3 regions of the Bradyrhizobium sp. 482_C4_N1_8 genome follow, and region 1 is predicted to be linked to each of the others. Evidence: predicted binding sites of a transcription regulator. Region 1 holds the regulator's gene; each other region holds the start of a gene.

What was found. The regulator HrcA, encoded in region 1, represses chaperone genes, less so after heat shock. The targets are predictions, from matches to a motif close to GTTAGCACTCNCNNNNNGNGAGTGCTAAC.
Region 2: AB7Z56_RS16050 (co-chaperone GroES) is a predicted target of HrcA. The motif match lies at 5,692-5,720, and genes of this name have one in related genera.
Region 3: AB7Z56_RS38275 (co-chaperone GroES) is a predicted target of HrcA. The motif match lies at 3,775-3,803, and genes of this name have one in related genera.

What each region holds. Positions count from the first base shown of each region.
Region 1 covers NZ_CP197231.1:218,643-226,309, forward strand. The annotation lists gene AB7Z56_RS00965 (hypothetical protein) at 1-478, shown strand, start outside; gene pncA (bifunctional nicotinamidase/pyrazinamidase) at 604-1,326, shown strand; gene grpE (nucleotide exchange factor GrpE) at 1,479-2,084, opposite strand; gene hrcA (heat-inducible transcriptional repressor HrcA) at 2,181-3,269, opposite strand; gene rph (ribonuclease PH) at 3,438-4,151, shown strand; gene rdgB (RdgB/HAM1 family non-canonical purine NTP pyrophosphatase) at 4,163-4,798, shown strand; gene hemW (radical SAM family heme chaperone HemW) at 4,785-5,939, shown strand; gene AB7Z56_RS01000 (penicillin-binding protein activator) at 6,041-7,276, opposite strand; gene rsmI (16S rRNA (cytidine(1402)-2'-O)-methyltransferase) at 7,616-7,667, shown strand, end outside.
Region 2 covers NZ_CP197231.1:3,434,596-3,442,262, forward strand. The annotation lists gene AB7Z56_RS16020 (LysR family transcriptional regulator) at 1-785, shown strand, start outside; tRNA gene AB7Z56_RS16025 (tRNA-Phe) at 979-1,048, shown strand; tRNA gene AB7Z56_RS16030 (tRNA-Asn) at 1,053-1,118, shown strand; gene AB7Z56_RS16035 (slipin family protein) at 1,454-2,617, shown strand; gene lepB (signal peptidase I) at 2,781-3,527, shown strand; gene groL (chaperonin GroEL) at 3,650-5,290, opposite strand; gene AB7Z56_RS16050 (co-chaperone GroES) at 5,335-5,649, opposite strand; gene AB7Z56_RS16055 (usg protein) at 6,028-6,315, shown strand; gene AB7Z56_RS16060 (cupin domain-containing protein) at 6,476-7,015, shown strand; gene AB7Z56_RS16065 (NupC/NupG family nucleoside CNT transporter) at 7,149-7,667, opposite strand, start outside.
Region 3 covers NZ_CP197231.1:8,059,749-8,067,415, reverse strand. The annotation lists gene AB7Z56_RS38290 (META domain-containing protein) at 1-146, shown strand, start outside; gene AB7Z56_RS38285 (hypothetical protein) at 293-1,504, opposite strand; gene groL (chaperonin GroEL) at 1,648-3,279, opposite strand; gene AB7Z56_RS38275 (co-chaperone GroES) at 3,388-3,684, opposite strand; gene AB7Z56_RS38270 (hypothetical protein) at 4,014-4,535, shown strand; gene AB7Z56_RS38265 (protein phosphatase CheZ) at 4,725-5,504, opposite strand; gene AB7Z56_RS38260 (L,D-transpeptidase) at 5,819-6,634, shown strand; gene AB7Z56_RS38255 (DUF2076 domain-containing protein) at 6,708-7,583, opposite strand.

The sequences.
Region 1 (7,667 bases):
CAAGCAGGTCTCGGCCGAAGAGCAGATCGGGCTGATGCCGTTCAAGATCACCGATCTCGCCGATTTCAAGGACATCCGCACCCTGGCGCCGGGCTCCAGCATCATCCTGGCCGACGGCAATGAGAGTTCGGGCTATGAATCCAAGCCGTTCATGATCCTCGGCCTGATCGGCGCCACCCCGCAGCAGGCCGACGACCGCGCCCGCTTTGCCCAGGAGGCCGCGCTCCAGATCCCCGGCGTGCGCGAATCCCGCGTCACCATGTCGGAGCCGATCCGCATCAACGGCCAGCAGGGTTTCGAGACCCGGATCGACGGCGTCAGCGGCAAGGACAAGACGCCCGTGACCGTGGTGCAGTGGATCCGCTTCTCGAGCGGCGGCGCCTCGCTGCGCATCATCGCCAGCGCCCCGCGCGACCAGTGGTCGGCCGCCTTCACCCGCTTCCGCGCTGTGCGCGACGGCATCCAGCCCAAGGGTTAGTCTCAAGGGTTAGTCCAAGGGTTAGCCCAAGCGCTGGACAGAGCCGGCTGCATTTTCGGGCTTCTGTTCGTATACGAACGGAACTAGGCTTCCTTCCATTGGATCATCCTGGAGGGAGGCGAACGATGCTTGATCGACGACAAATCCTCGCGGCGCTTGGGACAAGCGCTCTCGTAGCCCTTGCTCCAACCGCGCTCCTTGCGGCCGCATCGATCAAGCCGGACGATGCCTCCGCGCTGCTCGTGATCGACGTGCAAAACTGCTTCCTGCCCGGCGGCAGCCTCGCCGTGAAGGAAGGCGAGCAGGTCGTTCCCGTCATCAACAAGATGGCGAAAGCCTTTGCGAACGTGGTGATGACCCAGGACTGGCACACGCCAGGCCACATTTCATTTGCGTCGGTGCACTCCGGCAAGAAGCCGTTCGAGACCGTCGATCTCCCCTACGGCAAGCAGGTGCTGTGGCCCGACCATTGCGTGCAGGGCACCGACGGCGCCGCGCTGTCGAAGGATCTTGCGATTCCGCATGCCGAGCTCATCATCCGCAAGGGTTTTCACAAGGACGTCGACAGCTATTCGGCCTTCCTCGAAGCCGACGGCAAGACCTCGACGGGCCTCGCCGGTTACCTGAAGGGCCGCAAGATCAAGCGCGTCTTCGTCGCCGGCCTCGCGACAGACTTCTGCGTCGCCTGGACCGCGCTCGATGCGCGCAAGGCGGGCTTCGAGGTCTATGTGGTGGAGGACGCCTGCCGCGGCATCGACACGCAGGGTTCGCTCGCAAAAGCCTGGGCCGACATGGCCAAGGCCGGCGTGAAGCGGATTCAGTCCGCGGATATCGCGGTGAGCGCGTAAGCGGCGCGAAAAGCTGCCAAACCCTCATCCTGAGGAGCGTGCTCCTTAGCACGCGTCTCGAAGGATGAAGGCCGAGCTGCAACAGCCGGGCCTGCATGGTTCGAGACGGCGCTGACGCGCCTCCTCACCATGAGGATCAACCAGTGCGCCGCTCAGTTCACTTCGTTGCTGTTCGCAGCCGGTGCAGCCTTCGTGCCGCCCTTGGCGACACCGACCAGCGCCGGGCGCAGCACGCGCTCGCCGATGGTGTAGCCGGCCTGCATGACCTGCACGACGGTGCCCGCAGGCACCGACGCATCCGGCACCTCGTACATCGCCTGCTGGAAGTTCGGGTCGAACTTCTGGCCCTGCGGATCGAACTTCTTGACGCCGTGCTTTTCCAGCGCATTGAGCAGCGAGCGCTCGGTGAGCTCGACGCCCTCGATCAGCGAGGTCAGGCCGGGATCGGCCGCGGCACGGGCCTCGGCCGGAACGGCATCGAGCGCACGCTGGAGATTGTCGGCGATGTCGAGCACGTCGCGGGCAAAGCCGGTGATGCCGTAGAGGCGGGCGTCGGCGACCTCCTTGGTGGTGCGCTTGCGCAGATTTTCCATCTCGGCCAGCGTCCGCAGCATGCGGTCACGCGCCTCGGCGGCTTCCTTCTGCAACAGCTCGACCGAGCCGGGCTCCGGATCGTCGGGCATGATGTAGGGTTTTGACACCACGGGCTCGTCGGTCGGTGGGGTAGTGTCGTCGGGCTGCCGGTCTCGATCGGTCATCGGCTCTCTTCTCGAACTCGTCTCAAGGGATTGTTGGCCCGGATATCGTGCCTAAGCTCACGAAAATCAAGCGCCCGTGATCGGAGGAAACGCCGGTCAGCCCCCCAGGAGGCGGCTGACGATGCGCGCGGCGTAGTCCACGGTCGGGATTACGCGGGCATAATTCAGCCGCGTCGGCCCGATCACGCCCAAAACGCCGACGATGTGGCCGGCGGCATCCCGATAGGGTGAGATGATGGTGGAGGAGCCTGACAAGGAAAACAGTTTGTTCTCCGAGCCGATGAAGATCCGCACGCCCTCGGCGGTCTCGGCGCGTCCCAGAAGGTCGATCACGCCGCGCTTGGTCTCGAGATCGTCGAACAGCAGGCGAACGCGCTCCAGATCCTCCAGCGCGTGCAGATCCTCGAGCAGGTTGGCGTGGCCGCGAACGATCAGCTGGCGGTCCTCGTTCTCGCCGCCGGACCAGCTCGCAATACCGGCCGAAATCACCTTCTGCGTCAGTTGGTCGAGTTCGGCGCGGGCTTCGCCGAGCGCGGTTTCGAGCTCGAGCCGCGCCTCGGCCAGCGTGCGGCCGCGAATCCGCGCATTGAGGAAATTACCGGCTTCCGTGAGCGCCGAGGAGGGAACTCCCGGCGGCAGCGACAACACGCGGTTTTCGACCTGACCGTCCTCGCCGACCAGGATCACCAGCGCCTTTTCGGGTTCCAGCCGGACGAATTCGATGTGTTTCAGCCGCGCATTGGATTTCGGGGTCAACACGACCGCTGCGGCGCGGGTGAGACCGGACAGCCGCGTCAGCGCCTCCGACAGCGCCGCCTCGACCGATTGGGCGTGACCCACCGACGTCAACTGGCTCTGGATCGACTGCCGCTCGGCGTCATTGAGGTCGCCGACCTGCATCAGGGCGTCGACGAAGAAGCGTAAGCCCAGTTCCGTCGGCAATCGGCCGGCGGAGGTGTGGGGCGCATAGATCAGGCCGAGCTGTTCCAGGTCGGCCATGACGTTGCGGACCGAGGCCGGCGACAGCGGCATCGCGATCAGCCGCGAAATATTGCGCGACCCGACCGGCTCGCCGGTCGCGAGATAGCTTTCGACAATTTGACGAAAGATGTCGCGGGAACGCTCGTTGAGCTGGGCGAGGCCTGCGCGCGGCGCGATCAGATGGATCGGATCGTGATGGGCCACGGACGGTAACTCCTCTCAGACGCTTATAATTTGTCCATCCCGGAGGGTTCTGACAAGCGTGGCGTTTGCGGGGTGGAAAACTGGGGGTGAAAAAGCCTTGCCGCCCACCCTCACCCCACCTACAAGCACCGCGAATAGCCCTTTTCCGAGAGTTTTGGAGGATTTCCCATGCGGCCAAGCCGCCGTGCGCCCGACGAATTGCGCCCCGTGACGCTGGAGCGCGGCGTGGTCAAATATGCGGAAGGCTCCTGCCTGGTGAAATTCGGCGACACCCATGTGCTGGTCACCGCCACGCTGGAAGACCGCCTGCCGCCGTGGCTGAAGGGCCAAGGCCGCGGCTGGGTCACCGCCGAATACGGCATGCTACCACGCGCGACCTCCGAACGCACCCGCCGCGAGGCCTCCGCGGGTAAACAAAGCGGCCGTACCGTCGAGATTCAGCGCCTGATCGGCCGCTCGCTTCGTACCATCGTCGATCTCGAAGCGCTCGGTGAGCGCCAGATCACGGTCGATTGCGACGTGCTCCAGGCCGACGGCGGCACGCGCACGGCCTCGATCACCGGTGCCTGGGTCGCGCTCGCCGATTGCATCAACTGGATGAAGGCGCGCAACATGATCAAGGCCAAGGTGCTGCGCGACAACGTCGCCGCGATCTCCTGCGGCATCTACAACGGCACGCCCGTGCTCGACCTCGACTATGCCGAGGATTCGGAAGCCCAGACCGACGCCAATTTCGTCCTGACCGGCGATGGCCGCATCATCGAGGTGCAGGGCACCGCGGAACGCGAACCGTTCACACAAGACGAATTCCTCGCGCTGATGGCGCTGGCCCAGAAGGGCATTGCCCGTCTCGTGGACTTGCAGAAACTGGCCGTCGCGTAGTCAATAGGCCCATGCACCGCCGAATCACCGAAAAGCTCGTCATCGCGACCCACAATCCCGGCAAGCTCGCCGAGATGAAGGAGCTGCTCGCGCCTCACGGCATCGAGGCGGTGTCGGCCGGTGAGCTCGGCCTGCCCGAGCCCGACGAGACCGGCAACGATTTCCGCAGCAATGCCGCGATCAAGGCGATCGCGGCGGCGCAGGCGACCAAGCTTCCCTCCTTCGCCGACGATTCCGGCATAGTGGTCGACGCGCTCGATGGCGCGCCCGGCATCTACAGCGCGCGCTGGGCCGGTCCAGCAAAGGATTTTACCGCCGCGATGGCGCAGATCGAGCGCCTGTTGCAGGAGCGCGGCGCCACCACGCCCGACAAGCGCACCGCGCATTTCGTATCCGCGCTCTGCGTCGCCTGGCCCGACGATCATCTCGAAGAGGTCGAGGCGCGCGTCGACGGCACCTTGGCCTGGCCGCCGCGCGGCACCGCCGGCTTCGGCTATGATCCGATGTTCCTGCCCAATGGCCACGATCGCACGTTCGGCGAGATGACCAGTATCGAGAAGCACGGCCTGCCGCCGCTTGGCCTCGGCCTGTCGCATCGCGCCCGCGCCTTCGTGAAACTGGCGGAGATCTGCCTTGAGCCGCGCTAAGCAAGCTTTCGGCGTCTATGTACACTGGCCGTTCTGCCTGTCGAAGTGCCCCTATTGCGACTTCAACAGCCACGTCCGCCACGCCGCGATCGACGAGACGCGCTTCGCTTCAGCTTTCGCGCGCGAAATCGAAACGACCGCACAGCGTGCGCCCGGGCGTGAAGTCACCTCGATCTTCCTCGGCGGCGGCACGCCTTCACTGATGCAGCCCGCGACCGTCGGCGCGGTGCTCGATGCCATCGGCAAGCACTGGCACGTCGCCAGCGATGTCGAGGTCACGCTCGAGGCAAACCCGACCAGCGTCGAAGCCACGCGTTTTGCCGGCTATCGCGCCGCCGGCGTCAACCGCGTCTCGCTCGGCGTGCAGGCACTCGACGATGCCTCGCTGAAAGCGCTGGGCCGGATGCACAGCGCCCGCGAAGCGCTCGACGCTGTCGCCATCGCGCGCCGCTCGTTCGACCGCTACTCCTTCGACCTGATCTACGCACGCCCCGACCAGACACCGGCGATGTGGGCCGACGAGCTGCGTCTCGCGATCGATGAAGCCGCGGAGCATCTGTCGCTCTATCAATTGACGATCGAGGAAGGCACGCCGTTCTTCGGCCTGCACCAGGCCGGCAAATTGAAGACGCCGGACGAAGCCGTCGCGCGCGCGCTCTATGACGTCACGCAGGAGACCTGCGACAAGCTCGGCCTGCCCGCTTACGAGATTTCAAATCACGCGCGGCGCGGCGCCGAGTGCCGGCACAATCTGGTGTATTGGCGCGGCGATGAATATGCCGGCATCGGCCCCGGTGCCCATGGCCGCCTCGACATCGACGGGATCAGGCACGCCACCGCCACCGAGAAGCGCCCCGAAGCCTGGCTGATGCGGGTCGAAACCAACGGCCACGGCAACGTCACCGACGATCTCCTCAACAGCGAGGAGCGCGCCGACGAATTTCTGCTGATGGGGCTCCGCCTCGCCGAGGGCATCGACCCCGAGCGCTACAGCGCGCTGTCGGGCCGCCCGCTTGATCCCAAGCGCATCGCGCTGTTGCGCGAGGAGGGCGCGATCATCGTGGATGCGACGGGGCGCTTGCGGGTCACGAGCAGCGGATTTCCGGTGCTTGATGCAGTGGTCGCGGATCTGGCGGCATAGCGAGCTGCCGTAGCCCGGATGGAGCGCAGCGTAATCCGGGACGCTTTCGCCACTCGGATAGAACCCGGATTGCGCTGCGCTCCATCCGGACTACGAAGCCATCAAGCCCCAAAACTCTTCGGCGAGCCCGCGACCGCCACGCCACCACCTGTCGTCACCTTCATCACCGCTAACCCACGCTCATTCGTGCCATCGGCGCGGAAGCGGAACAGGCCGTCGATGCCGGCGAAGCCGGAAGGGTTGGTGAGCACATCCGGCGAGAAGCGCGTCGGGCCCTGCGTGCGCGCGAGCGCGGCGACGAGGGCGACCGCGTCATAGGCGAGCGTCGCGGTGCGGATCGGCTCGGCACCGTATTTGGTGCGATAGCGGCCGGAGAAGGCGCGGAAGCCGGCCGGGTCCGGCGCGGCGTAGAGACCGCCTTGCAAGTTTGCATTGGCATAGACGCGCGGATTGTCCCACAGGCCGGTGCCGAGCAGCTGGATGTTGCGCAAATTCGCGCCTGCGGCCGTCATCGCATCGGCCACCGCGACGACGGCATCGCCGTCATCGGCGATGAACAGCGCATCCGCGCTGCCGAGCTGCTGCGCCACGGTGCGTGCCGGCGTCGCGCGATCGGCGCCGTATTTCTCGAAGGCGACAATGCGGCCGCCGCGCCGCGGCACCGCCGCCTTCACCGCGGCCTCGACGACATTGCCATAGGCATTGTCGGGCACGAGCACGGCGACGGAACGTTTTCCGATGCTGGCGGAATATTCGACTATGCGGTTGACGTCGGACTCCGGCAGGAAGCTCAGCAGAAAGACGCCGCGGCCGGCGATGCTGGAATCGGTCGAGAACGCGATCACCGAGATGCCGCGCGTACGCGCGACCTGCGCCACCGCCGGCACCGACTGCGCGAACAGCGGGCCCAGGATGATCTCGGCGCCCTCGTCGACCGCCTGCTGCGCGCCCGCCTGGGCGCCTTGCGGGCTGCCGTTGTCGTCCTTGATCAGGAGCTGGATGTTGGGATTCTGGAACTCGGCCAGCGCCATCTCGGCGGCGTTGCGCATCGACTGCGCGGCAAGGCCGGCATTGCCGGCGGCCGAGAGCGGCAGGATCACGGCAACCTTCACCCCGCCGCTGCCGGCGGTGGTGGCCTGTTGCGGCGGTCCGGCCGGCTGAGCCGGGGCCGGGGAGGAGCTGCTGAACGGGTTGGAGAACTGGCTGAGACTCTGCTGCACGCCGGCGCAGGCCGACAGCAAGGGGGCGCCGAGTAACAGGCCGAGTGCGCTCCGCCGGGTCGCCCCCGATAATCGGGAGCCCTGAACGGGAGATTTAGGATCGCGCGGGCCCAGCATCACAACTTCTCTTCTGACCGACCGTCGGCCGGCCGGTCACAACATTCTTTCCACGACACAAGCCGCGGATTCAGGCATATTGTCGGCAAATAGTTAACTAAAACAAAAGGATAATGACCACTTAACGCGGCCACACCTCAAGCCCTGGCTAGCTGTCCACCATCCGTCACCCGCATCAAGGCGGCGTTTCCGCCGCGAATGTGGCGCCGACGCTTCATTCCCTCTGCAATGTGATGCCGGATGGATCACATTCCAGTCCTTCCTCACCCCTGACCTGGCGCGATCTTTTTCCGAGGACCGGTTCCCAGCCCCCGGGATCATGCCTAAGTTCGATTCATTATGCGCGTAAAGCCGAGCCCGATAAATACACCTGAAGCGACGGATCCCGCCT
Region 2 (7,667 bases), 3.2 Mb from region 1:
CCTACGCGGGCGCCAGCGCGCGGCTGCGCATCGACGAGACCACGGTCGGGCGCAGGCTGTCGCGCATCGAGCGTGCGCTCGGTTTGCGTCTGTTCGAGGCCGCCGACGGCGTCCGCAGGCCGACGCGGAGTTGCGAGGCGGTGCTGGCGCATGTCGAGGCGATGGCCGCACATGCCGCCGAGATCGGTCGCGTTGGCGCGAGCCTGGCAGGTCCGGTGGGCCGCCTGCGCATCGCCTCCACCAACACGTTCGCCGAGGAGGTGCTGTCGCCGCGCGCGAGCGACTTCCTGCGCGCCAATCCCGGCCTGACGCTGCAATTCCTCACCTCGAGCGAGAACGTCAAGTTCTCGCGCTGGGAAGCCGATCTCGCCATCCGGCTGCGCAAACCCGACAAGGGTGACTTCGCGATCTCCAGGCTCGGCGAGATCCGCATTTATTATTTCGAGCCTGTTGCGACCGAGGGCGAGCCGGTGCTGTGCGCCTATCCGGACGAACTCGGTGCCATTCCCGAGATGCAATTCCTGCGCATGAAGCAAGCCCGTGCGCGCTGCGTCACCGACAACGTTCGCGTCATCCGTAACCTGATCCGCGCGCATCGGGCCGCCGGCGTGTTGCCGGAGTATGTTTGCGCGGACTTGCTCGGCGATCGCCGCCTGCGCGCCACGCTGCTGCCGAAACGGCGCGACGCCTGGCTGCTGGTGCAAAACCACCTCAAGCGCGATCCCGCGACGCGTGTGACGATCGACTGGGTGAGGGCGTGTTTTCAGGAAACGTCGCGCGGTTGACGTCACATCGCATTGTGATCATCGCGTCACAGTGCGGAGTGCGTGACGAAAAATCTTGGCTTTCCCCCTTGCAACCCGAACGTGCTTCGTCTATTAGCGCCCTCCTTCGCTAGGCCATGGGTTCGGGCTCTCTGAGATCCCGACTGGCGCGAGCCGCTCTGCGGTTTCGTGTTCCGCCGAATGAAGGGCAAACGCAGGACGTAGCTCATGGAGAGCGTCGGGCTGAACACCCGAAGGCATCGGTTCGATTCCGGTCTCTTGCACAAAGGATAGCTCAGTTTGGTAGAGCAGATGACTGTTACTCATCCTGTCGCGGGTTCGAATCCCGCTCCAGCGCTCCGTTTCAGCCTGAAAAGCTGATACCTCTGACGAGGACCGGACGCGCGCTTCAGTCGCAGTCCGGCCGTTTTGCCGAAAGGCTTTCCGTCCGAACCTAGACACTGTGAGACCGGCTTTGCGCCGCGGGTCGATACCGCTTGCGCTGATGCCGGGTGGCTCCGCATGACCGCTCGACACGCGTCGAGCGATCGCGCGCGTGCGCCCGTCATCGTGCAAGCTCAAGCCCCGGCCCGCCGCTTTCCCGGGAAGCGTCGTCCGCGTCCTCACGTCCTTTGCAAACGAAACCTGTTGTCCGGCATCCGGCCGGGCGCAAACGAAGGAGGCGTGCCATGACATCTAAAGAGACCTGGCATTTGCTGATGCTGAACGTGACGGTGAAGGATGGCGAGCGTGCGTTGCTCACGCGCAACGGACAGCTCGTGCGCGTGCTCGCGCCCGGCAAGCACCGGCTGTTCGATCCCCTGCACGAGCTGAAGGCCGAGGTGCTCGACGTGGTGCGCAGCGAATTCCCTGCGGATCGCTACGCGGTGCTGAAGGCCGCGCGGCCTGATCTGGCCGGTGAGCTGTTCGAGGCGATCGAGACCAAGGCGGACGAGATCGCCATCGTCAGCCTCGACGGCCGGCCCGTGCATCTGATGACGCCCTGGCAGGTGCGCGTCTACTGGAAGGTCGCGACCCGCATCGATGTCGAGCGCATCGATGTGTCCGCCGATCCCCGGGTTGGCGCGCGGCACCTGACCATGATCGAGCGCAACCGCTCGACCGTCGTGATGGAAGCGGTGGTCGAGAACCACGAGGCGGGCCTGCTCTATGTCGAGGGCCGGCTCGTGGAGCGGCTTGCGCCCGGCCGGCACGCCTTCTGGACCGTCGGCCGCAAGATCGAGGTGAAGCGCCTCGACCTGCGGCCCCAGGCGGTCGAGATCACCGCGCAGGAGATGCTGACCAAGGATCGCATCGCGCTGCGGGTGACGCTGACGGCGTTCCGCAGGATCGTCGATCCCGAGCGCACGGTTGCGACCGTGCCCGACGTGGATGCGTGGCTGTACCGCCTGGTGCAGTTCGCGATCCGCGAGGCGGTGGCGGGCCGGACGCTGGACGAGGTGCTGTCTGCGAAGGCGGCGCTGGATGCGGAGCTGCGCGACTATGTGCGTGCACGCGTCGCGGAGTCCGGCATGGAGGTGACCGAGCTCGGCGTCAAGGATGTGATCCTGCCCGGCGAGATCCGGGAGCTGGTGAACAAGGTGGTGGAGGCGGAGCGGGTCGCGAAGGCGAACCTGATCCGCCGGCAGGAGGAGACCGCGGCAACGCGTTCGCTCCTGAACACCGCCCGCCTGATGGAGGAGAACCCCCTGGTGCTGCGGCTCAAGGAGCTGGAGTCGCTGGAGCGGCTGGTCGAGAAGGTCGGCCGCATCGACCTCCATGCCGGCAACGGCGAGGGCCTCGATGCCCTCCTGACCCGGCTCGTGCGCCTGAAGGCGCCCGAGAGCGCGTGAAGCAGAAGGGCCGCCCATGGGCGGCCCTTCACATCTCCATTGTCGACGCTTGCGATGAACGCGTGCGCGCGCCCGTGCGACCAAAACCATGAGTGGGTATTGCACGCGCGCGAAGGTTGCGTAATCTCACGGTGACGACCACAATCTCGACCATGGCAAGCGAATGACCACTCTTCAGCAAACGATCCGCCCTACGGCCCGGCCGCGGGAATGGAAGGCGATCGTCGTCCTGATCCTGATGATCCCGGTGCTGTGGTCGCCGCCGTTCCTGTTTCGCTTCTTCCTGTATCAGCCGTTCAACATCCCGTCGGGTTCGATGGCACCGACGCTGATGGTCGGCGACTACGTCCTTGCCGCCAAATATGCTTATGGCTACGGCCGCTATTCCTTCCCTTTCGCGCCGTCCTGGATCTCGGGCCGTGTCTTTGCCGCCGAGCCCGAGCACGGTGACGTCGTCGTGTTTCGCGCGCCAAAGGACACCTCGGTCGACTACGTCAAGCGCGTGGTCGGGGTGCCCGGCGACCGCATCCAGATGCGGCAGGGACAGCTTGTCCTCAATGACAGACCGGTGACGCGCGTCGCGCTCGCAAACGGGCTCGCCGGCACCGCCTGCGGTCTGGATGGCAGCGTCAAGGTCAAGCGCTGGCGCGAGACGCTGCCCAATGGCAATTCCTACATCACCTACGACTGCGTCGAGAACGGCTACTACGACAACACCAATGTCTACACCGTGCCGCCCGGCCATTTCTTCGTGCTGGGCGACAACCGCGACAATTCGAGCGACAGCCGCGTGATGGCAACGATGGGTTTCATCCCGATGGACAACCTCGTCGGGCGGGTGACCCTGATATTCTGGTCGCTCGATGAAGACGGCGAGCCGCACATGGAGCGGCTGGGGAAGGTCTGGTGAGGGGCCCCGTCATTCCGGGCTCGCGCTCCGCGCGCCCCGGAATGACGGGGGGAGAGAGTTTGCCTAAAACAAAAACCCCGGCATCGCTGCCGGGGTTTCGTAGTTGTTGAGGTGGTTGGACCTTAGAAGTCCATGCCGCCCATGCCGCCGCCCGGGGGCATTGCCGGACCGGCGCCGCCCTTCTTGGGCAGCTCGGCGACCATGGCTTCCGTGGTGATCAGGAGCGCGGCAACCGAGGCTGCGTTCTGGATCGCGGTACGGACCACCTTGGTCGGGTCGATGATGCCCTTGGTGACCAGGTTGACGTACTCACCCGTCTGGGAGTCGAAGCCGTAAGCGTAGGTCTTGTTCTCCAGGATCTTGCCGACGATCACCGAACCGTCTTCACCGGCGTTGATCGCGATCTGGCGAGCGGGAGCCGACAGCGCCTTGCGCACGATCTCGACGCCGGTCTTCTGGTCGTCGTTCTTGGTGCGCAGACCCTTGAGCTGCTCGGAGGCACGGAGCAGAGCGACGCCGCCGCCCGGGACGATGCCTTCCTCGACCGCCGCGCGGGTCGCATGCATCGCGTCATCAACGCGATCCTTGCGCTCCTTCACCTCGACCTCGGTCGCGCCGCCGACGCGGATCACCGCGACGCCGCCTGCGAGCTTGGCGAGACGCTCCTGGAGCTTCTCACGGTCGTAGTCCGAGGTGGTCTCCTCGATCTGCGCCTTGATCTGGGCCACGCGCGCCTCGATGTCGGCCTTCTTGCCGGCGCCGTTGACGATCGTGGTGTTCTCCTTGTCGATCATCACCTTCTTGGCGCGACCGAGCATGTTGAGCGTGACGTTCTCGAGCTTGATGCCGAGATCTTCCGAGATCGCCTGGCCGCCGGTCAGGATCGCGATGTCCTGCAGCATGGCCTTGCGGCGATCGCCGAAGCCCGGAGCCTTGACGGCCGCGACCTTCAGACCACCGCGCAGACGGTTCACGACGAGGGTCGCAAGCGCTTCGCCTTCGACGTCCTCGGCGACGATGACCAGCGGCTTGCCGGTCTGCACCACGGCCTCGAGCAGCGGCAGCAGCTCGTTCAGCGAGGAGAGCTTCTTCTCGTTGATGAGGATGTAGGCGTCGTCCATCTCAACGCGCATCTTGTCGGCGTTGGTGACGAAGTAGGGCGAGATGTAGCCGCGGTCGAACTGCATGCCCTCGACGACGTCGAGCTCGGTCTCGAGCGACTTGGCTTCCTCGACGGTGATGACACCCTCGTTGCCGACCTTCTTCATGGCGTCGGAGAGGAACTTGCCGATTTCGGCATCGCCGTTGGCGGAGATGGTGCCGACCTGGGCGATCTCGTCGTTCGAGGTGACCTTCTTGGAGTTCTTGACGAGGTCGGCGACCACGGCTTCCACGGCCAGGTCGATACCACGCTTCAGGTCCATCGGGTTCATGCCGGCGGCAACCGACTTTGCGCCTTCACGAACGATCGCAGCCGCGAGCACGGTTGCGGTGGTGGTGCCGTCGCCGGCCGCGTCAGCCGACTTGGAGGCGACTTCGCGCACCATCTGTGCGCCCATGTTCTCGAACTTGTCGTCGAGCTCGATCTCCTTGGCGACGGTGACGCCGTCCTTGGTGATGCGGGGAGCGCCGAACGACTTGTCGAGGACGACGTTGCGGCCCTTGGGGCCGAGCGTCACCTTGACGGCGTTGGCGAGGATGTCGACGCCACGCAGCATCTTGTCGCGTGCATCGACGCCGAATTTGACTTCTTTAGCTGACATCTGGATTTTTCCTTAGGTGTTTAGCTGGTGGGGAGAGGGGGCTCTTAGGCCGCCTTCTTCTTGGAAGCGGGGACGTCGAGGACGCCCATGATGTCGCTTTCCTTCATGATCAGCAGGTCGACGTTGTCGATCTTGACCTCGGTGCCGGACCACTTGCCGAACAGCACGCGGTCGCCGACCTTCAGGTCGATCGGGATCAGCTTGCCAGCTTCGTCGCGGCCACCGGGGCCGACGGCGACGACTTCGCCCTGCGAGGGCTTTTCCTTGGCAGTGTCGGGAATGATGATGCCGCCGGCGGTCTTCTCTTCTGCGTCGATACGCTTGACCACGACGCGGTCGTGAAGCGGACGGAATTTCATGCAGTCCTCCTAAGTAGTTGCACGGTATGGGAATTTTTTGGCGTTAGCAGTCTGTGCCAGCGAGTGCTAGCACAGGCGAGGCTGAAATAGGACAGGAATTTTGCGGGGGCAAGGGCTTCTAGCAGAAAAATCGGCACTCTGAAGGCCCGGGTGCCAGAATCTCTTTACCATCGTTAACCCGCCCGGTGACCGTATTAGCACGGAGCCGCCTCTGCTGCTAAAGCATTGAATTTCAACAGCTTGTTAAACTTTTAGGCTTGAGATGGATTGTCAGTTTGCGTCACATTTCTCTCATGTGAGCGCATCAGTACCGGGTGGCTCGTAAGGCGCACACCGACCAAGCCGCCCCTTGAATGCGCTCCTGCAAAGGAGGTTGGCATGGGCTTGCGGAGTGGGGGCGTTTCCGAAGATTTCCGGAAACAGCTTTTGGGTTACGGGCTGACGACGGCGCAAATTCTCTATCGGATGCCCGATCATCCCTCGCTTCTCCAGACCTACGTCTGGCAGAACTACGACATGTTTCCGAAATTTCCGGCGCTGAAGGATTTCCTGGCGTTCTGGCAGGAGAAGCTCGACGGTCCGCTCCATTCGGTGACCGTCGCGCATTCCAAGCTGATCAAGCCGGCCGAGCTGCGCGCCGTGGATGGCGTGTTCCGGCTGCATTGAACAGCGCGCCGGCATCGTAGGGTGGGCAAAGGCGCGCTCGCGCCGTGCCCACCATCTCTCCACGATTGCATCTGGCAATGGTGGGCACGCTTTCGCTTTGCCCACCCTACGATATCTCGTTCTGTGCTAGCCTCCGCCTATAACAACAGGGAGGCGGCCCATGGCCAAGAAAACAAAATCGCGCAGTGCAGCCCAGGCCGCGGTGAAGAAGCAGAGCGGAGCCAAGGCCGTGGCACGATCCTCGGCGCGCAAGGCGGTGAAGGCAAAGGCGCGCACGACACCGGCGAAGGCCGCTCCGAAAAAGCCCGCCCGTCCCAAGCAGCGCATCGCCATCAGCCATCACCGCGAGGAAGACTTCAAGGCCGACGGCCTGCGCGTCTACGCTAAGTATCGCGACCTCGGCATCGCCGAAGCCAGCCACGGCCTCGCGCAAGCCCACGTGATCCGCCTGCAAGGACCCTGCGATCCGAACGAGGTGTCGAAGCTGCACTTCCACGACGTCGAATTCCAGATGGTCTACGTGCTCAAGGGCTGGGTGAAGACCTACATGGACGGCCAGGGCGAGACCTTGATGAAGGAAGGCAGCGCCTGGACCCAGCCGCCGAAAATCAAGCACATGATCCTGGATTATTCGGATGACGTGGAGCTGCTGGAGGTGATCCTGCCGGCGGAGTTCAGGACGGTGGAGTTGAAGGCCTAGACGCAGTCGGGAAGGGCGCGCACGTCTCTCCGCTCGTCATTGCGAGGAGCCCTTGCGACGAAGCAATCCAGACTATCTCCGCGGAAAGATTCTGGATTGCTTCGCTTCGCTCGCAATGACGGGTGGAGAGAGCCTAACTCAACACCCCCACCACCGCGCCCATCAAACACGTCGTCAGCGTCCCCGACACGATCGATTTCAGCCCGAGCGCGTTGATCTCCTCGCGCCGCTCCGGCGCCATCACCCCTAAGCCGCCGATCATGATGCCGAGGCTGGCGAAATTGGCGAAGCCGCACATTGCGTAGAGCATGATCAAGCGCGAGCGCGGATCGAGCGTATCGGGCGGCAGTTTTGAGAAGTCGACATAGGCGATCAGCTCGTTGAGCACGGTCTTGGTGCCCATCAGGCTGCCGGCGGTCACCGCCTGGTCCCAGGGCAATCCCATCAGCCAGCACACCGGCGCCATCACGAGGCCCAGCAGCCGCTGCAACGAGATCGCGGCGCCGCCGATATTAGGCAGCAGGCCGAGGACGGCATTGACGAGATAGACCAGCGCCACCAGCACCAGCAGCATGGCGACGATGTTGATCAGCAGTTCGATCCCCGCGCTCGTCCCCTTCACGATCGCATCCATCGGGCCGGAGACATCCAT
Region 3 (7,667 bases), 7.8 Mb from region 1:
AGGACCGTTCCTGTCCGCCGGCCAGGGCGCAGGCCGACGACGAACTCGTCGCGTCGCTCAGCAGCGTCGAGACCTGGAAGCGTCAGGGCGACGTACTGACACTGATCGGTCCCAAGCCGCTGCGCTTTCGCACGACGGGGAATTAGGTCTCGTGTCCCGGACGCGCTGCAGCGTGCAACGCTGCTGCGCAGAGCCGGGACCCAGACTCGATCGGCGACTTCGCTTGCGGCCTCTGGGCCCCGGCTCAGCAGCGCATCACTGACGTGCTGCGCTGCGTCCGGGGCACGAGAGCCTACTTCCACACCGACTTGTCGGCGTCCCAGCGCTGGCCTTTCAGCTCTTTCGCGAGGGCCTCGATCGAGCCGTTGTCGTCGGGCTGATCGCCTTCCTCGTCGGCCGAAGCGTCGTCCGAGAGATTGAGCTTGGCGCCGCTGCTCTCATCGGCGGTCGTGGTCGAGGGGCTGCCGATCCAAAGCATCAGTTTGTCGGTCGTGCCGGGCTTGTCGGGCGAGATGAGGCCTGCAACCTCGATCGTGTCGGTGAGCTCGAGTGCCGGAAAATCCTGGTTCGGTCGCTTGAAGACGAGCTTGAGCTTGCCGGTGGCCGGGTTGAAGCTGTGCGAGACCTGCTTTGCCGCAAGCGTCCGGCTCATCACGCCGGCGACGGCTGAGGCGAGCTTGTCACGGCTGATCTTGTCGCCGTCGCGCCAGTCGGCTGCGGGAAAGCGGATGGTGCGGTCCATCTCGGTCATGCCCGCGGTCCAGCCCGCCGCGGTGACGCCGGGCATCGCCTTGAACTTCGCCAGCAGCGCGCCGGCGCGTTCCGGATCGACCGACATGTTGATGGTCTGCTCGCCGGCACGCAGCGCGTCGCAGCCGACGGTCAGGCTCGCCAGCGTCACCTCGACGTCCTGGCCCTTCAGGCTCTTCAGGAACTCGGTCGCCGCATCCAGCTTGACCTTGACCGCGATCGCTTCCGGAGAGACGTCGGTGAAATCCTTCGGCTGCGGCGTGATGCCGTCGTCGGAGGTCTGGTTGTCCTGAAATTCCTTCTCGCTGAGATCGGAATTGTCGGGCGAGGTGACCTCGGTCACGGCCTGGCCGATCGCGATCTGGCCGCGGAACTCGAACGTGTCGCCGGACTGTTTGCGCAGCAGCTTGACGGTGACGGGCGCCTTCTCGCCGAGGCTCTGCGTCGTGCCCGTCAGGTTCTGGCCCGCGACCTGGAGATTGACGACGAAGCGGTCCTTGCGGTCGGAATTCTTTGCGACGGGATAGCAGACGTCGAGCACGGCCGCCGTCACCGTCTTGCCCTGCCGCGTCTCCTTCAGGATCACGTCGGCATTGCCGTCCATCAGGCCGTCGATCGAGGTGAAATAGCGGGTCTCCGTCCCGCCCGGCGCCGCGGCCTTCGGCGACAGCTTCATCTGGGCCGATGCGACATCGGGCGAGACGGCAAGCAGGGCCGCCAAAAGGGCTGTCGAACAAACCAGAAGCGCACGCATCGATGAATCCTCGCGCAATCGAATCGGCGCGCCACCGTAGTGGGTTTTGGCCGCCGGTTGAATTGGAAAGCAGAAGGGGCAGGGTCGGCAAAAAAGAAGGCCGCCCGGAGGCGGCCTTCGCAACATTGTAACGGAACGGAGGCTTAGAAGCCGCCCATGCCGCCGCCGCCCGGCATGGCGGGCGGAGCTTCCTTCTTCGGCGTTTCGGCGACCATGGCCTCGGTGGTCACCAGCAGGCCGGCCACGGACGAGGCGTCCTGCAGTGCGGTGCGGACCACCTTGGCGGGATCGATGATGCCCTTCTCGACCATGTCGACATAGTCCTCGTTCTGGGCGTCGAAGCCGAAGGTCTCGGACTTGTTCTCCAGGATCTTGCCGACCACGATCGAGCCTTCCACGCCCGCGTTCTCGGAGATCTGGCGGATCGGGGCTTCCAGCGCCTTCAGCACGATGTTGATGCCGGCCTGGACGTCGGCATTGGCGTTGGTGAGACGGCCCACCGCCTTCTTGGCGCGCAGCAGCGCGACGCCGCCGCCGGGGACGATGCCTTCCTGCACCGCGGCGCGGGTGGCGTTGAGCGCGTCCTCGACGCGGTCCTTCTTCTCCTTGACCTCGATCTCGGTCGCGCCGCCGACGCGGATCACCGCGACGCCGCCGGCGAGCTTGGCGAGGCGCTCCTGGAGCTTCTCACGGTCGTAGTCCGAGGTGGTCTCCTCGATCTGGGCCTTGATCTGGCCGACGCGGGCCTCGATCTCCGGCTTCTTGCCGGCGCCCTTGACGATCGTGGTGTTCTCCTTGTCGATCACGACCTTGCCGGCGCGACCGAGCATCTTCACCGTGACGTTCTCGAGCTTCATGCCGAGGTCCTCGGAGATGAGCTGGCCGCCGGTGAGGATCGCGAGGTCCTCGAGCATGGCCTTGCGGCGGTCGCCGAAGCCCGGCGCCTTGACGGCGGCGACCTTCAGGCCGCCACGCAGGCGGTTGACGACCAGGGTGGCCAGCGCCTCGCCCTCGACGTCCTCGGCGATGATGACGAGCGGCTTGCCCGACTGCACCACGGCTTCCAGCACCGGCAGCATGGCCTGCAGGCCGGACAGCTTCTTCTCGTGCAGGAGGATGTAGGCGTCCTCGAGCTCGGCGGTCATCTTCTCGGCGTTGGTGACGAAGTAGGGCGACAGATAGCCGCGGTCGAACTTCATGCCCTCGACGATGTCGACCTCGGTGTCGAGTGACTTGTTCTCCTCGACGGTGATGACGCCCTCGTTGCCGACCTTCTGCATCGCCTGGGCGATCATCTTGCCGATGGCGGCATCGCCGTTGGCCGAGATGGTGCCGACCTGGGCGACCTCGGAGGAGGCGGCGACCGGCTTGGCGCGCTTTTCAATGTCCTTGATCACCGCTGCAACCGCGATGTCGATGCCGCGCTTGAGGTCCATCGGGTTCATGCCGGCGGCAACCGCCTTGGCGCCTTCGCGCACGATGGCCTGGGCCAGCACGGTCGCGGTGGTGGTGCCGTCGCCGGCGAGGTCGTTGGTCTTGGAGGCGACCTCACGCAGCATCTGGGCGCCCATGTTCTCGAACTTGTCCTCGAGCTCGATCTCCTTGGCGACGGTGACGCCGTCCTTGGTGATGCGGGGCGCGCCGAAGCTCTTCTCGATGACGACGTTGCGGCCCTTCGGACCGAGCGTCACCTTGACGGCGTTGGCGAGAATGTCGACGCCGCGCAGCATGCGATCGCGCGCGTCTCCGGAAAACTTGACGTCTTTGGCAGCCATTTCTTCAATCCCTCGTGTTTCGTGATGTGTTTGCCGCTTGCGGAATGACCGAATGCCCGGATCGCGCGATCCGGGCATGACATTCAGCGGCTGTTCAGGCTGACGGCCTTAGGCCATGACGCCCATGATGTCCGACTCCTTCATGATCAGGAGCTCTTCGTTGTCGATCTTGACCTCGGTGCCCGACCACTTGCCGAACAGCACGCGGTCGCCGACCTTGAGGTCGATCGGGATCAGCTTGCCGGCCTCGTCGCGGCCGCCGGGGCCGACGGCGACGACCTCGCCCTGGGACGGCTTTTCCTTGGCGGTGTCCGGAATGATGATGCCGCCCTTGGTCTTTTCCTCGGCGTCGATACGTTTGACCACGACACGGTCATGCAGCGGACGAAATTTGGATTTAGCCATGACGTTTCCCTTTGGAGGCTCGCTTCGGAAGGAATGGAAGTGGGTAGGGGCGGCGTCCGTCCACCCTCTTGCCGAGGATCGAACGGCGCGCTTAGCAATCGGGCTTTCCGAGTGCTAATAGTGCGCCCGGAAATATGGCTTGGCCGCGATCCTGTCAAGCAAGGGTGGTTAAGCGATTGGTGAGGCGGATATAGGATCGTGTCTAGAGAAACTTATTGGTCGCGCTGGCGTATAAAGGACGTCATTGCTCCGACAGCGGTTTTGCGCTTGGCTGCAGGAGGGATGCGGTCGGGGTCTCATTTGGGGGACGGTTTGCTCGGGGGAATGTCATGATCAGGTCAGCTCACGCACGCACGGTTGCCAATCTGGCGGCCGCCTCCTGCCTGGCGCTGCTGCTTGGCGCCTGCGGCGGCGGTATGAGCCTGCCGTCGTTCTCGTCGTCTTCGCCGCCGCCCGAGGCTGAGCCCGGCACCGGCCCGGAAATGCCGGCGAGCATCCGCGCCGACGAGATCGTCGGCCGCTGGGGTCTCGCCTCGTTCCAGAACCCGGCCGACCGCGCCCGCACCGAGGCCGCGGCCCGGGCGCAGTGCAAGAATCCCTACGTGATCACCGCCGGTTCCTCCGGCGGCGTGATCATGCATCTCGCCGACCAGGCGACGCCGCAGGAGCTGCGGCTGAAGGGCTCGCCCAGCGGCAAGAACTACATCGGCCCGGCGGGTCCCACCCCCGGCGAGCAGGACCGCGAGATCGTCTCCTTCGACGGCCGCGTCCTGATCACCCGCTTCATCGACAAGGACGCCGCCACCCGCTACGGCAACATGGTCTACGTCCGCTGCGCGCCAAGGGCGTAGTTTCTCCTTCGTCATGCCCCGGCTTGACCGGGGCATCCAGTACGCCGCGGCCTCTCGGCTCAATCACCGCCGCCTCTGGAATACTGGATCGCCCGGTCAAGGCCGGGCGATGACAGTGGAGGGGATGGCCCCAAAAACAAAAACGCCGGCTCTCGCCGGCGTTTTGTTTTTCCGTAATGCCGCGCCCGATCAGTCGAACAGCGCGTCGATGTCGTCCTGCGAGGCGTGGCCGACGTCGCCGGCGAGCTTGGGGCCGTTGAGGAGCTTTTCGTCGTCGCTGCGGGTGTCGGCCGGCGCGGGCACATGGGCCTTGATCGCGTCGACGCCGCCCCAGATCTCCATCATCGCATTGATGTGCTGCTCGATGAACTTCATCGTGGTCATGACCTTGCTGATGCGCTGGCCGGTCAGGTCCTGGAAGTTGCAGGCTTCGAAGATCGAGATGACGCGTTCCTGGATGTCGTCGGCGAGCCGCTTCTGCTGGTCGGCCGATTGCACCTTGGACATCGCGCTGGCCGCCTGGTCGATCGATTCGGCGGCTTCGAGGATCTGCTGGGTCGCCTGCTCGGTGCCGCCGACGACCGCGCCGAGCTCGCCATTGACCTTGGCCATCTCGCCGCCGTCGAAGCTCTTGCCGTGCAGCGTCGCGATCTCGCGCTTGGTGCGGTCGATGGCGTCGTGGATGAGGTCGAGCTCGACCTTCAGCTTCTCGCACTGCTCGATCTGCGCCCGGTAAGTATCGAGCATGGTACGAGCTTCGGAGAGCTCGTGGGCGGTGGAAGCGTCGATCGCCGCCATGGCCGCGCTGCCGGACAAGGGCACGGTGCCCTTCGCCATCTGTGCGCGGATCGCACGCAGCTCCGCCATGATCTCGTTATGCATCGGCGCAGCCTCCTCAATCATTTCGGGGCTGGGCATCTCGCCGACAATAGCCTCCTCGACACGAAAACGTTTGCGGTGAATAGCCATCAGGAACTCCCCCCACCTCACTCACGCGTCTTTGTAGACAGAAGCAATTTAACACGAGGTTCACAGCGGGAACTGTTGCGCGGCCGCACGCGACGGCGCGAAAAGAAGCGATTAACCATGGGCCTGCGGCGTTCATGGAAAATAAACGCTGATCGCCAAATTGCACCCTCGCTCGCGACGTGGTGAATCGAAACGGCTGATACGTTTACCAAACAAAACGGCTTTTGCTCTTTATTGACCACGTCGCGGTCGCCGGTCAGCCATCGGCTCTGCACGACGCATGGGATCTAGACGAAACAGTACAGAGTACGTCGATGTTCAAGAAAATGTCTGTCGCGCTGCTCGGCAGCGCTTGCACCTTCATTGCCGGCGCGAACAGCGCCAGCGCCTTCGACAATAGTGTGCCGAACGATCCGCCCGCGGTGCTCTACCAGCCGCAGGTGCAGCCGGCGCCGGTGCGTGTCGCCTCCAATGCGAATATGGGCGGCGGCTTCATCGAGTTCCTGTTCGGTGACGGTCCCGGCCGCGGCCCGGCCTACGCGCCGCAGCAGCCGGTTTATCAGCAGCAGCCCGGCTATTACGACCAGCGCCGCCTGCCACCGATGGGCGAGCCGCAGATGCAGGGTGGATATCAGCAAGGCGCAGGTCTCCAGCAGGAGGCGGTCGATCCGCGCCAGCGTCCGTTCGATCCGAGATTCGAGAAGCAATCCGTCGACTATAGCGGCAAGGAAACTGCCGGCACCATCGTGGTCGATACGCCGAACAAGTTCCTCTATCTGATCGAGGGCAACGGCCGGGCGATGCGCTACGGCATCGGCGTCGGCCGTCCCGGCTTCACCTGGTCCGGCGTGAAGTCGATCACGGCCAAGCGCGAATGGCCGGACTGGACGCCGCCGGCGGAAATGATCGCGCGCCGGCCCGACCTGCCGCGGCACATGGAAGGCGGCCCGGAAAACCCGCTGGGCGCGCGGGCGATGTATCTTGGCTCGACGCTCTACCGCATCCACGGCTCCAACGAGCCCTGGACCATCGGCACCAACGTCTCCTCAGGCTGCATCCGCATGCGTAACGAGGACGTCATCGACCTCTACGGCCGCGTCAATGTCGGCACCAAGGTCGTGGTGATGTGATCGTCTGACGCTCGACATGAAAACGGCCGCCTCCCGGGCGGCCGTTTTTGTTTGTCGCGCTGATCGGGCAGCCTCACGCGTAGTCGCTGCCGCCATCGTCTCCGCCGCCGAAATCGCTGTCGTCGTCGGCTACGTCCATATTGCCGTTGTCGTGGTCGTTGTCGTCGTAGTTCTGATCGTTGTTGTTGTTGTCCCGGTCGTTCGACGCCTGGTCGGTGAAGCCCTGGCGGGAACCGTCGTCGCGGTCGCGGTTGGAGCCGATGTCGTTGAGACCGGCATCGCGCGCGAGCGAGCCGCCGGACTGGTCACTGCCGCCCCAGGGACTTCCACCAGCGCTGCGGTCGCCGAGCGCGTTGGTGTCGCCGAAGGCCTGCTGGTGCGATCCGCCCATCATGCCGCGGATGCTGGAGAGCAGCAGCGAGCCGCCGACGACGCCGGCCGCGGCTGCCGCCGCGGTGCCGAGGAACGAGCCGCCGCCACCGCCCATCGGCGGAGCGCCATAGCCCTGACCCGGAGCTTGACCGGGACCTTGACCTGGGCCTTGGCCGTAGGCCTGTCCATAAGGAGGCGGCGCGCCGTAACCGGGCTGCGTCTGCGGCATCGCCTGACCGGTGTTCCAGACCGGCCGCGCGTCACGCGGCGGCACGTTCGGAACCGAGCCGCGCGAGGGGCCTCCGCCGAACAGCGAGTCGCGCATGGTATCGAGGAAGCCGCCGGACTGCGCCTGCTCGGGCGCATGGGCCGCTTCCAGCTCCTGGATGCGGTTATGAGCACGCTTCAGCGCTTCGTCCTGCAATAGCGTGGTCTGCACCAGTGCGTAGACCGCGCCGGGCGCCTTGCGCAGCCCGTCGGAGATCGCGGCGATCGCGTCGGGATCCCGCGGTGCATTTTCCAGTTTCGAAAGCCGGTCGAAAAGCTCGTCGACGAGCTGGCGTTCCTGCGGCGTCATGATCAGTCTCCCTCGCTCAAACCAAGCGCGAGGCAGATGTAGGGTTCCATTGTGGCCCCAACAGTGCCGGCCGGATTAAATTTC